Regions from separate parts of the Paucibacter sp. KCTC 42545 genome, predicted to be linked through region 2. Evidence: riboswitches for the same ligand, from Rfam matches in the RefSeq annotation. Region 2 holds a riboswitch; the other holds the start of a gene.
The links. A riboswitch is a leader RNA that binds a small molecule or an ion and turns the genes downstream of it on or off. The one in region 2 is predicted to bind thiamine pyrophosphate.

Region 1: linked by a shared signal. The riboswitch ahead of thiC (phosphomethylpyrimidine synthase ThiC) and the one ahead of AT984_RS13745 (TonB-dependent siderophore receptor) in region 2 are both predicted to bind thiamine pyrophosphate.

The regions. Positions count from the first base shown of each region.
Region 1 is NZ_CP013692.1:3,644,822-3,651,366, forward strand. Features, by position in the region: gene AT984_RS15750 (efflux RND transporter permease subunit) at 1-2,279, shown strand, start outside; gene AT984_RS15755 (YgaP family membrane protein) at 2,276-2,485, shown strand; gene AT984_RS15760 (pirin family protein) at 2,500-3,363, opposite strand; TPP riboswitch at 3,460-3,586, shown strand; gene thiC (phosphomethylpyrimidine synthase ThiC) at 3,710-5,614, shown strand; gene AT984_RS15770 (FAD-dependent oxidoreductase) at 5,620-6,545, shown strand, end outside.
Region 2 is NZ_CP013692.1:3,170,280-3,176,824, forward strand. Features, by position in the region: gene cysD (sulfate adenylyltransferase subunit CysD) at 1-352, shown strand, start outside; gene AT984_RS13725 (sulfate adenylyltransferase subunit 1) at 352-1,692, shown strand; gene cobA (uroporphyrinogen-III C-methyltransferase) at 1,710-2,504, shown strand; gene fdxA (ferredoxin FdxA) at 2,567-2,890, shown strand; gene AT984_RS13740 (NAD(P)/FAD-dependent oxidoreductase) at 2,940-4,064, shown strand; TPP riboswitch at 4,342-4,444, shown strand; gene AT984_RS13745 (TonB-dependent siderophore receptor) at 4,526-6,545, shown strand, end outside.

The sequences.
Region 1 (6,545 bases), 470 kb from region 2:
CCGATGTGCAGGTGGCCGAGACGCGCAACTACGGCGCCAGCGCCGATGACAAGGCCAAGAAGCTGATCCAAAAGCTGCTCTTCGCCACCGCCTCGGTGGTGGCCTTGGTCTTCATCGCCCTGGGCCGGCGCGAGGCCGCCATCGTCGGCACCGCCGTGATGCTGACGCTGACCGTCACCCTTTTCGCCAGCTGGGCCTGGGGCTTCACGCTCAACCGCGTGTCGCTGTTTGCGCTGATCTTCTCCATCGGCATCCTGGTGGATGACGCCATCGTGGTGGTGGAGAACATCCACCGCCACCAGCAACTCTTCCCCGGCCGCAGCCTGAAGGACATCATCCCCGGCGCGGTGGATGAAGTGGGCGGCCCCACCATCTTGGCCACGCTCACCGTCATCGCCGCGCTGCTGCCTATGGCCTTTGTGTCGGGCTTGATGGGGCCGTATATGAGCCCCATCCCCATCAACGCGAGCATGGGCATGTTGCTGTCGCTGGCGATTGCTTTCACCGTCACGCCTTGGCTGGCGCGAATCTGGATGAAGGCCTCTCCTGCCACTGATGCATGCCACGACGCAGATGCAGGCTCAACAGAAGGCGCACCACATGCGCACCAAACACATGGCCTGGCCGCCAAGCTGGCGCCGATGTTCGAGCGCATCTTCACCCCGCTGCTGGACGCCAAGCGCGGTGGGCGCAACCGTGGCCTGCTGGGCCTGGGCATTGCTGCGCTGATCGCCCTTTCGCTGGCCTTGCCGGCGGCGGGCTGGGTGGTGCTGAAGATGCTGCCCTTTGACAATAAGTCGGAGCTGCAAGTGGTGGTGGACCTGCCCGTCGGCACGCCGCTGGAGCAAACCGCCGCCGTGCTGCGCGAGCTGGGCGCCTATCTCGACGGCGTGCCCGAGGTCCGCCACTACCAAGCCTATGCCGGCAGCGCCTCGCCGATCAACTTCAACGGCCTGGTGCGCCAGTACGACCTGCGCAGCGAACCGCAACAAGGCGATATCCAGGTCAATCTGGTGGATCAGAAACACCGCAAGGAGCAAAGCCACGCCATCGCCCTGCGCCTGCGGCCGGAGCTGCAAAAAATCGGCCAGCGCTTTGGCGCCAATGTGAAGTTGGTGGAAGTGCCGCCGGGCCCGCCGGTCATGTCGCCCATCGTGGCGGAGATTTACGGCCCCGAGGCCGCCGGCCGCAACGCCGTGGCCGCCCAGGTGCGCGCCGTCTTCGAGGCCAGCGCCGGCCTGGTGGATGTGGACGACAGCCGCATCGCCAGCGCCCCGCGCCAGCTGTTGCTGATCGACCGCAGCAAGGCCGCCCTGCTCGGTGTGCCGCAAAGCTTGATCGTTAGCACCTTGCGCGCAGGCTTTGCCGGTGAGCCCGTCACCTATCTGCACGACCAAAGCCGCAGCCCGGTGCCCGCGGTGCTGCAACTGCCGCCCTCAAGCCAAGGCGATATCAACAGCTTGCTGGCCTTGACGGTGCGCAGCCAAAGCGGCGCCAGCGTGGCGATCCGCGAGCTGGTGACGCTGTCAGACACGCTGCGCGAGCAGCCGATCTTCCACAAAGACGGCCTGCCGGTGAACTATGTGATGGCCGATATGGCCGACGCCAAAACTGGGCTGGACAGCCCCCTCTACGGCCTGTTCAAAATGCGCGGCGAGATCCAAAAAATCAGCACGCCAGGTGGCGGCACTCTGCAAGAGTTCTTCATCAAGCAGCCCACTGATGCCCTGCGCGACTACAGCATCAAATGGGACGGCGAATGGCAGATCACCTATGAGACCTTCCGCGATATGGGCCTGGCCTATGGCGTCGGGCTGATCCTGATCTATCTGCTGGTGGTGGCCCAGTTCGGTTCCTACCTGACGCCGCTGATCATCATGGCGCCGATCCCGCTGACCATCATCGGCGTGATGCCCGGCCACGCTCTGCTGCACGCGCAGTACACGGCCACCAGCATGATCGGCATGATCGCGCTGGCCGGCATCATCGTGCGCAACTCGATTCTGCTGGTGGACTTCATCCAGCTGCAATTGCGCGAAGGCATGGCGCTGGAGCGCGCCATCATCAGCGCCGCCACCGCACGCGCCCAGCCCATCATCCTGACCGGCCTGGCGGCCATGATGGGCGCCTTCTTCATCCTCGACGACCCGATCTTCAACGGTCTGGCGATCTCGCTGATCTTCGGCATCGCCATCTCGACGCTGCTGACTTTGGTCGTTATCCCCTTGCTCTACTTTGTGGCCTACCGCCACGCCCATCCAAAGGAAATTCAATCATGACCACCTGGCAACTCGTGCGCGTCATCGCCGGCACCTTCATCCTGGCTTCGCTGGCCTTGGGCCTGCCCGGCAGCCCCGTCTTTCACTCCCAATACTGGCTGGGCTTCACCGCTTTTGTGGGCATCAACTTGCTGCAGAGCGGCTTGACGAAATGGTGTTTGATGGAGTCCATCCTGGCCAAGCTCGGCCTGCGGCGCGGTAACTGAACGCGGCGGACGAATCAGGCCAGCCGGCCTTCCTGAAAGTCCCGCACGGCCTGCTTGAGTTCCGTCTGCGTATTCATCACAAAGGGGCCGTACTGCGCGATCGCCTCGCCCAGTGGTCGGCCAGCGATCAGCAAGGCACGCGCGCCCGCGGCGCCGGCGCTGAAAGCAACGCGGTCCGCCCCCGGCGTATTGGCCAATAAAGCCATGCGCTGGGCCGGCACCGGCGCGCTGTCGGCATCAAAACTCAGCTCGCCTTCGTAGACATAAACAAAGGCGTTGAAGACCTCGGGCAGGCTTTGCTCGAAGCTGGCGCCGGGCTGCAGATGCAGGTCAAGATACAGCGGCTCAGTAGTGTCGCGCTGCATGGCGCCGGCCTGGCCATGGCTGGTCCCTGCGATCACACGCAGCAAGCCGCCAGGGATTTGCACCTCCGGGATCTCCGCCGCCGGAATGTCCCGATACCAGGGCGGGCACATCTTGTCTTTGCCGGCGAGGTTGAGCCAGAGCTGAAAGCCAGCCATGCGCCCGGCCGTCTGCTCTGGCATTTCGGAATGGATCACGCCGCGCCCGGCCGTCATCCACTGCACGCCGCCATCACCCAACAAGCCCTCGTTGCCTGCTGAATCGCGATGCCGCATGCGGCCCTGCAACATATAGGTGATGGTCTCAAAGCCGCGATGCGGGTGGCTAGGGAAGCCGGCGATGTAATCACCCGGCTGATCGGAACCGAAGGCGTCCAACATCAAAAAGGGATCGAGCCGGCGCTGCAAGTCCTGGGTCAGGACACGGGTGAGCTTGACGCCCGCGCCGTCGCTGGTGGCTTGGCCGGTGATGATGCGCTCGACGCGGCGGGCGGGGCTTGATACAGGCTGTGACATGGAATCGCGGGCGATGGTTTGAACTTGTCGGCGACCTTAGCAGCTTTCGCCCCGGCGCTCATGGTTCAAGGATATGCGCCTTGGGCCCTATACTCGCGCTTCGCTCCGGGGAGCCCTGCTGCGCCAGACTTGTTCTTGCGCCGGGCTGAGACATGGTGGAAGCCATGGACCCGCTGAACTTGATCCGGTTAATACCGGCGTAAGAAGAGCCTGCTCATGTTCCCACTCGCCCACCTGGTTTTGCGCCAGCGCGCCGGCTTTGAGCAAGACCTGACCCTGCGCCCGTATGCCACCGGCCCTGGGTTTGGCACTCCGGAGAATTCTCTCAACCGGAGCCCGCCAGCGCATGAACACCGTCACCACCCCTCAGCTCAGCGAAGCCGCTGCAAGCGCCATCGATTTCGAAGCCCGGCTGCTGCAAAGCCGCAGCCCTCTGCCGGCCTCCAGCAAACAGTATTTGAGTGGCCAGATCCACCCGGAACTGCGTGTACCACAGCGCGCCATCAGCCTGACAAACGGCGAAGTGGTGAGCGTGTACGACGCCTCCGGCCCCTACACCGACCCGGCCGCTGCGATTGATGTGCACCGCGGCCTGCCCACCCCACGCGCCGCCTGGGTGGCAGCGCGCGGCGACAGCGAGGCCTACCCGGGCCGCGAGATCACGCTGATCGACGACGGCCTGCGCGACCAGGCCCAGCAGCAGCGCTTGCACGAGCTCAGCGCCGGCCTGCGCCGCCAGCCGCGCCGCGCCAAGGCGGGCGCCAATGTGACGCAGATGCATTACGCCCGCCGCGGCATCATCACGCCCGAGATGGAGTTTGTGGCCATTCGCGAAAACCAGCGCCACGAGTGGATGCGTGAGTACGAGCAAGATGCCGAACGCGAAGCGCGCCTGGCCGGCAACCCCTTCGGCGCCAGCATTCCCAAGATCATCACGCCTGAGTTTGTGCGTGATGAGGTGGCACGCGGCCGCGCCATCATCCCCGCCAATATCAATCACACCGAGCTGGAGCCGATGGCCATCGGGCGCAACTTCCTGGTCAAGGTGAACGCCAATATCGGCAACTCCGCCGTCACCTCCAGCATCGAGGAAGAGGTCGAAAAGCTGGTGTGGAGCACCCGCTGGGGCGCGGACACGGTGATGGACCTGAGCACCGGCCGCAATATCCACACCACCCGCGACTGGATCGTGCGCAACAGCCCAGTGCCCATCGGCACGGTGCCGATTTATCAGGCGCTGGAGAAGGTTGGTGGCGTGGCCGAAGACCTGACCTGGGCCATCTTCCGCGACACCCTGATCGAGCAGGCCGAACAAGGCGTGGACTATTTCACCATCCATGCCGGCGTTTTGCTGCGTTATGTGCCGATGACGGTGAAGCGCCGCACCGGCATCGTCTCGCGCGGCGGCTCCATCCTGGCCAAGTGGTGCATTGCGCATCACCAGGAGAACTTCCTCTACACCCACTTCGAAGACATCTGCGAGATCATGAAGGCCTATGACGTCAGCTTCTCGCTGGGCGATGGCCTGCGGCCCGGCAGCCTGTCAGACGCCAATGACGAGGCCCAGTTCGCCGAACTGCGCACCCTGGGTGAGCTGACCAAGCTGGCCTGGAAGCACGATGTGCAAACCATGATTGAAGGCCCCGGCCATGTGCCCATGCACATGGTGCAGGTCAATATGACCGAGCAGCTCAAGCACTGCGACGAAGCGCCCTTCTACACCCTGGGCCCGTTGACCACCGACATCGCCCCCGGCTACGACCACATCACCAGCGGCATTGGTGCGGCCATGATCGGCTGGTTCGGCTGCGCCATGCTGTGCTACGTCACGCCCAAGGAACACCTGGGCCTGCCGGACCGCGACGACGTCAAGCAAGGCCTGATGGCCTACAAAATTGCCGCCCATGCCGCCGACATCGCCAAGGGTCACCCCGGCGCACGGGCGCGTGACGATGCCTTGTCCAAGGCGCGCTTCGAGTTCCGCTGGGAAGACCAGTTCAACCTTGGCCTGGATCCGGACACCGCGCGCGCCTTCCACGACGAGACCCTGCCCAAGGACAGCTCGAAAGTGGCGCATTTCTGCTCCATGTGCGGGCCGAAGTTCTGCTCGATGAAGATCACGCAAGACGTGCGCGACTACTCGGCGCAGTTGCAGGCGGACCAGCAGCTGGCCGAGCAGGGCATGCAGGCCAAGAGCGCCGAGTTCAAGGCGCAGGGCAGCGAGATCTACATCCCGATTCAGAAGGCTTGAGGCCGATGGCACGCATTGCCATTGCTGGCGCGGGCCTGGCCGGGCGGCTCGTCGCTTTCGCGCTGAGCCGCGCCGGCCACGCCGTGCAAGTGTTCGAAGCCGGCCCCGGCCCCGCGCCCAGCTTCGACGGCCAGGGCGCGGCAGCCTTCACCGCAGCCGGCATGCTGAGCCCGCTGGCCGAGATGGAGAAGGCCGAGCCCGAGGTGGCCGAGCTGGGCTATGCCTCGCTGCGGCTATGGCCGCAAATCGTCGCCAGCCTCCGCCTGCCGGTGCAGCTGCAATGCCAGGGCAGCCTGCTGCTGGCGCATCGGCAAGACCTGGGCAGCGCCCAGCGCATCTTGGCCCGCTTGCCCGGCGCGCCAGCGCCCCTGGCGGCCGGCGCGCTGCGTGAGCTGGAACCGGCCTTGCTGCCCAGCGGCTTGCTGGCCTGGCTGCTGCCGGGCGAAGGGCTGATCAATCCCGTGCAAGCCATGGCGGCGCTGCATGCGGGCGCGGAAGGCGCGCAATGGCATTGGCAGCAGCCCGTCGCCAGCGTGGAAGCCGGAGGCTTGCTGCTGGCGAATGGCACGCGGGTAGCGGCAGACTGGGCCATTGACACACGCGGCCTGGGCGCGCGCTCCGCCGAGCTGCCCTTGCGCGGCGTGCGAGGCGAGGTGCTGCAGCTGCGCTTGACCAGCCACGGCTTGCGCCGCCCGGTGCGCCTGCTGCACCCGCGCCACCGCGTCTACCTGGTGCCGCGCAGCGAGAGCGAGCTGATGCTGGGCGCCAGCGAAATTGAAAGCGAAGACCGCAGCGAGGTCAGCTTGCAAAGCGCGGTGGAGCTGATGGCTGCCGCCCACAGCGTGATGCCGGCCTTGAGCGAAGCCCGCATCACCCGGCTGGACCGCAATCTGCGCCCCGCCCTGCCCGATAACAAAGCCCTGGCCCACTG
Region 2 (6,545 bases):
CAGCAACTGGACGGAGCTGGATGTATGGCTCTACATCGCCCGCGAAAACATCCCCCTGCCCAGCCTGTACTACCAACATGAACGCCAGGTGATCCGACGCAAGGGCTTGCTGGTGCCGCTGACCGAGGTGACTCCGCCTGAGGCTGGTGAGACGGTGGAAACCGCCACCGTGCGCTTCCGCACCGTGGGCGATATGACTTGCACCTGCCCGGTGGAAAGCACGGCGGCCAACGCCGCCGACATCGTGGCCGAGACGCTGACGGTGACCGTGAGCGAACGCGGCGCCACCCGCATGGACGATAGAACTTCAGAGGCCTCGATGGAGCGCCGCAAGAAGGAAGGGTATTTCTGATGAACGCCGTGACCGACACCCATCTGATCCACGACATTGAAGTGGACAGCCACCACCGCGCCCTGCGCTTCCTGACCGCAGGCAGCGTGGACGATGGCAAGAGCACATTGATCGGCCGCCTGTTGTTCGACAGCCGCGCCATCCTGGCCGACCAGCTCGACACCTTGGAAAAGCGCGCCGCCGGCCAGCCCATCGACCTGAGCTTGTTGACCGACGGCCTGGAAGCCGAGCGCGAGCAAGGCATCACCATCGATGTGGCCTACCGCTACTTCGCCACCAAGACGCGCAAATTCATCATTGCCGATGCGCCCGGCCATGAGCAGTACACGCGGAACATGGTCACCGCCGCCGCCGGCAGCGATGCGGCGGTGGTGCTGGTGGACATCACCAAGCTGGACACTGCCGCGGATGAAGTGGTGCTGCTGCCGCAGACCCGCCGCCACAGCTTGTTGGCGCACTTGCTGCGCGTGCCCAGCATCGTCTTCGCCGTCAACAAGCTGGACGCGCTGGCCCAGCCCGGCCCGGCTTTTGCCGCGGTGAGCAAGGCGCTGCGCGCCTTTGCCGAGCAGGCCGGCATTGCGGTGACCGCCATCGTGCCGGTGTCGGCGCTGCGCGGTGACAACGTCACCCAGCCGCTGGACGGCGAATGGGCGACTTGGTACCAAGGCCCTTCACTGCTGCAGGTGCTGGAAAGCCTGCCGGGCGTGCAGGAAAAAGTTGAAGGCCAACTCTCGATCCCCGTGCAGTACGTGGCCCGCGATTCTGGCGAGCAAGGCGAAGGTGATGGCCGAATGGCCGGAACGGGCTACCAGCCGCGCGCCCTGTGGGGCCGCATTGCCCACGGTCAGGTGAAGGCCGGCGACGAGGTGCAGATTCTGCCCAGCGGCCAAACCGCCATCGTGGCGGAAGTGCGCCGCGCCGGTGAAACCGTCGCGCATTGCGTGGCCGGCGAATCGGCCGGCGTGGTGCTGGACCGCCAGCTCGACGTCTCGCGCGGCGACTGGATCGTCACCCCAGGCTCGGCCACCCCGACCCAGTCCTTCGAAGCCACCCTGGCCTGGTTGGACACCGAGCCCGCCGTGCCCGGCCGCAAATACTGGCTGCGTCATGGCAACCGCTGGGTGCAAGCGCGCATCAGCGCCATCGAGCATCGCCTGGACATCCACACCCTGGCCGAGCAAGACGCGCAGGAACTCAAGGTCAATGAGATCGGCCATGTGCGCATCGAAACGCAATCGCCCCTGCCGGTGGAGCCCTACACGGCCAACCGCCTGGGCGGCAGCCTGATCGTGGTCGACCCAACCAGCAACCGCACCAGCGGCGCCCTGCTGGTGCGCTAACGCGAGCCTTGATCGTCATGGGACAAGTCATTTTCGTCAGTGCCGGCCCTGGGGCCGCCGACCTCATCACGCTGCGCGGCGCGCGGGCCTTGGCCGCCGCTGAGGTGGTGCTGTTCGACGCCCTCACTGACCCGGCCCTGCGCGAACTGGCGCCGAACGCGGTCTGGATCGATGTGGGTAAGCGGGGCTTTTGCGACTCCACCAAGCAGTGCGCCATCAACGCCGCGCTGGTGAAGCAGGCGCAGACGCATGACTTGGTGGTGCGCCTGAAGGGCGGCGACGCCAGCATCTTCGGCCGCCTGGAAGAAGAGCTGCTGGCCTTGCGCGAAGCCGGCATCGCCTGCGAAGTGGTGCCCGGCGTGACCGCAGCCATTGCCGCGGCCGCCCACACGCAACGCCCGCTGACACGGCGCGGCTTAGGCCGCAGCGTCAGCCTCAGCACCGCCATGACGCAAGACGCCGAGTTGCAAGCCCAACAGGCCTGCGCTGACACCGAGGTCTTCTACATGGCCGGCCGGCAACTGCCCGCCCTGGGCCGCAAGCTGCTGGCGGCGGGCTGGGAAGCGGACACGCCGGTCAGCGTGGTTTCGCGCGCCGGCTGCGTCGACGCCCTGGCCAGCGAGCACAGCGTAGCCGAGCTGGCCGAAGCCTCACTGCTGCACAAAGGGCGGCCCACCGTGGTCATCGTGGGTGCAGGCGCCCGCCCGGTGCAGCCAAAATCCGACGCCTTGAAGGCCAGCAAAGCCTCAAATTCCCATATCACCCCAGGACTTGCGCGGCATCAAGCCAAGAACAAGAGCCTGACCGATTAAAATATCCGGTTGACGTTGCCGACCACGGCAACGCCCCGAACCAATTCAAAACGAGCTGATCTATGACCCACGTCGTCCTCGAATCCTGCATCCGCTGCAAGTACACCGACTGCGTCGATGTCTGCCCGGTCGATTGCTTCCGCGAAGGCCAGAACTTCCTCACCATCGATCCGGACGAATGCATCGACTGCGCCGTGTGCATCCCCGAGTGCCCCGTCAACGCCATCGTTCCCGAGGAAGATGTGCCCGGCAATATGCAGCACATGATCAAGCTCAACGCTGAACTGGCCCAGAAGTGGCCCAGCATCACCAAGCGCAAGAGCGCCCTGCCCGACGCTGAAGAGTGGAAAGACCGCACGGACAAATTGTCCCAGCTGATCCGCTGAACCAGCTCGTTCGTACGCCGCTCGGCGCCACAGCGCCGAGCCCAACCAAATGGATACTCAATTGAACGCAGAGACTGCCGTGACGGCCGCCGAGCTCCCCACGCCCGGGCCCAATGTGATTGAAACCGATGCCGTGATCGTCGGCGCCGGCCCGGTGGGCCTGTTCCAGGTGTTTGAACTCGGCCTGCTCGAGATCAAAGCGCACATCATCGACTCGCTGGCTTACCCCGGTGGTCAGTGCATCGAGCTCTATCCCGATAAGCCGATCTACGACATCCCGGCCGTGCCCATCTGCACCGGCAAGGAGTTGACCGACAACCTGCTCAAGCAGATCGAGCCCTTCGGCGCGACCTTCCACCTGGGCCAGGAAGTGACGACTGTCTTGAAGCAAGCCGACGGCCGCTTCTTCGTCGCCACCTCCAAGGGCACGGAGTTTCTGACCAAGACCATCTTCATCGCCGGCGGCGTGGGCTCCTTCCAGCCGCGCACGCTGAAGGTGGATGGCATTGAGAAGTACGAAGGCACGCAGCTGCACTACCGCGTGCGCAATCCCGAGCAGTTCGCAGGCAAGAACCTCGTGGTGGTGGGTGGCGGTGACTCGGCGCTCGATTGGGCCCTGAACTTCTGCGCCGGCAACGAAGACGGTGGCGCCAACAAGGCCGAAAGCGTGATCCTGCTGCACCGCCGCGATGGCTTCCGCGCAGCACCCGCCAGCGTGGCCAAGATGCGCGAGCTGTGCGAGGCCTACGAGATGCAATTCGTGGTCGGCCAGGTTACCGACATCGTCGAGGCCGATGGCGCGCTGAACGCCATCAAGGTCACCGGCGGCGACGGCGTCACCCGCGTGGTGCCTTGCGATCAGCTGCTGGTGTTCTTCGGCCTCTCGCCCAAGCTCGGCCCCATCGCCGAATGGGGTCTGGCCCTGGAGCGCAAGCAAATCGTTGTCGACACCGAGAAGTTCGAAACCAGCGTTCCCGGCATCTTCGCCGTGGGCGATGTGAACACCTATCCGGGCAAGAAGAAGCTGATTCTGTCGGGCTTCCACGAGTGCGCCCTGGCCGCTTTTGCTGCCGCGCCCTATATCTTCCCGGATAAGCGCATCCACCTGCAGTACACCACCACCAGCCCCAAGCTGCACAAGGTGCTGGGCGTGGAATCGCCGGTGTTTGATTAATTGATTGGGTAAAAGATTGATCGGCGGTAGCGCTGATCGATACGCAGCCTCGGCTGCACAGCAAGAAGCCCGCTCACCGCGGGCTTTTTTTTATGGCCGACCGCAGCCAAGCATCCACAGAATCTGTGGACAACTATGGGGACGCCCGGTGGGACATCGCGCGCAAGCCCCTATCCATCGAAGGTTCGACAGCCTGCTTAATGAACGAGCAGTCGGCACTTGCCGCTAGAATCCACCCGTCGCCGCCAGCTGTGCATGCATGCAAACAGCTGGCGGCGCACTTCGCTAGGGGTGCTGGCTCATCAGATGAGCCGGCTGAGATAAAACCCTTTGAACCTGATTGAGTTAATCCTCGCGCAGGGAAGCCAGCTCGCATGCTGCCATCGTCCAAGCCTCGTCAAGCACGAGCCTTGGGCGCCGTTCAGCATCTCGCTTGCCCCCTGCCATCGCTTGAAGTCCCGATGGCATACCCACAAATCTCCCAGTCCTTGATCGCAACTGCCGCCCTGCTCGCCTGCTCGGCGACCCTGGCTCAATCCACCCTGCCCGCCGTCACCGTGACCGGCCGCGGCGCCGATGCGCCCGTCAGCGTCGGCGGCTTTGGCGAGACGCCCATCGCCAAACTGCCCATGCAGGCCAATGTCCTGAGCGCGGAACGTCTGCAAGAGTCGGGGCTGAGCTCATTGGCCGGCATCACCGCCCTGGACGCCTCGCTCAGCGATGCCTACAACTCCAACGGCTATGTGTCCTATCTGAAGATCCGTGGCTACGACCTGGACAACCGCTTCAACTACCGCCGCGACGGCCTGCCCATCAATGCAGAGACGGCACTGAACCTGGGTAACAAGTCCAGCCTGGAAGTGCTCAAGGGCAGCAGCGGCATCCAGGCCGGCACCAGCTCGCCTGGCGGCCTGGTGAATCTGCTGGTCAAACGCCCCACGGCCAAGGACCTCACGGTTGTCGGCTTGAGCGTGAGTGAGCGTGGCACTGCGGAAGCCTCGGTCGACCTGAGCCGCCGCTTCGGTGAGGGCCAGGCTTTTGGCCTGCGCGTGAACGCCAGCGCCGCGCAGCTCAAGCCCGAGTTCTACACCGCCGATGGCAATCGCCAACTTTTCGCCCTGGCAGGCGATTGGCGCGTGTCGCCCAGCACCTTGCTGGAAGCCGAAGTCGAGTGGAATCGCCAAAGCCAGCCCAGCCTGCCGGGCTTCAGCCTGCTGGGCGACAAGCTGCCCGATGCCAAGCAAATCGACCCGCGCCTCAATCTGAACAACCAGAGCTGGAGCCAGCCCGTGGTGTTCAACAACCGGCATGCCTCGCTGCGCCTGACTCACAAGTTGAATGCGGACTGGACGGCCAAGGCCCATCTGGGTCTGCAGCGCTTGAAGACGGATGATCGCCTGGCCTATGCCAACGGTTTGTATGACCCCAATACCTACGAGTGCGCGCCTTGCGACCGCTACAGCGCTGCGGGCACCTTCTCGGTCTGGGATTTCCGCAGTGAAAACGAACGCCGCAACAGCGATGCCCTAGATCTCAATCTGGCCGGCAAGTTTGACACTGCCGGCCTGCGCCATACGGTGAGCACAGGTCTGCTCATGAGTCGCTTCAACAGCCGCTTCGATCGCCAAGCCTACAACCTCGTCGGCGTGGGCAATATTCAAGGCAACGCTCAATTGCCTGCCGACCCTAGCCTGACCGACGAGAACACCAACCGCGACGAGCGCAACACCGAGTTCTATCTGCGTGACAGCGTGCAACTCGGCGCCGACTGGCAAGTCTGGGCCGGCCTGCGCCACACCCGTCTGCAGCGCGACAGCGTGCGCACTGACGGTTCACGCGCCACCAGCTACTCGCAAGCCTTCACCACGCCTTGGTTGGGGCTGGGCTACCACCTCAATGCACAACTGCTGGCCTATGCCAGCTGGGGCGAAGGCGTGGAGAGCGAAGTGACGCCTAACCGTAAGAAGTACAGCACGCCAGGTCAGGCCCTGCCTGCGCTCAAGAGCAAGCAAGTGGAAGTCGGCCTGAAGTCCGGCAGCAATACGGTGGATTGGTCGGTCAACTGGTTTGATGTGCAGCGCCCGGCTTGGCGAGATGTGAGCATCTGCGCCCAAGCCGATGCCTGCCTGAGCCGCCAAGCCGACGGCACAGCCCATCACCAGGGCCTCGAAGCGCAAGCAGATTTGAAATGGGGCGGCGGCGGCTTGTTGGCCAGCGCCATGAAGCTCAAGGCCCGCCGCGAAGGTAGTGCCGAGGCCGCGCTCAATGGCCTGAAGCCTACCAACGTGCCCGAGAACAATCTGCGCCTGCAAGCGCGTCAGAACCTCGCCGGCGTGCCAGGTCTGCAATTGCAGCTGGGCTTGGTCTACGAAGGGCCGCGCGCCGTGCTGCCGGACAATAGCGTCGCGATTCCAGGCTGGACGCGTCTCGACGCTGGTGCGCGTTACGAACAACTGGTGGGCAAAACGCTGCTGACATGGC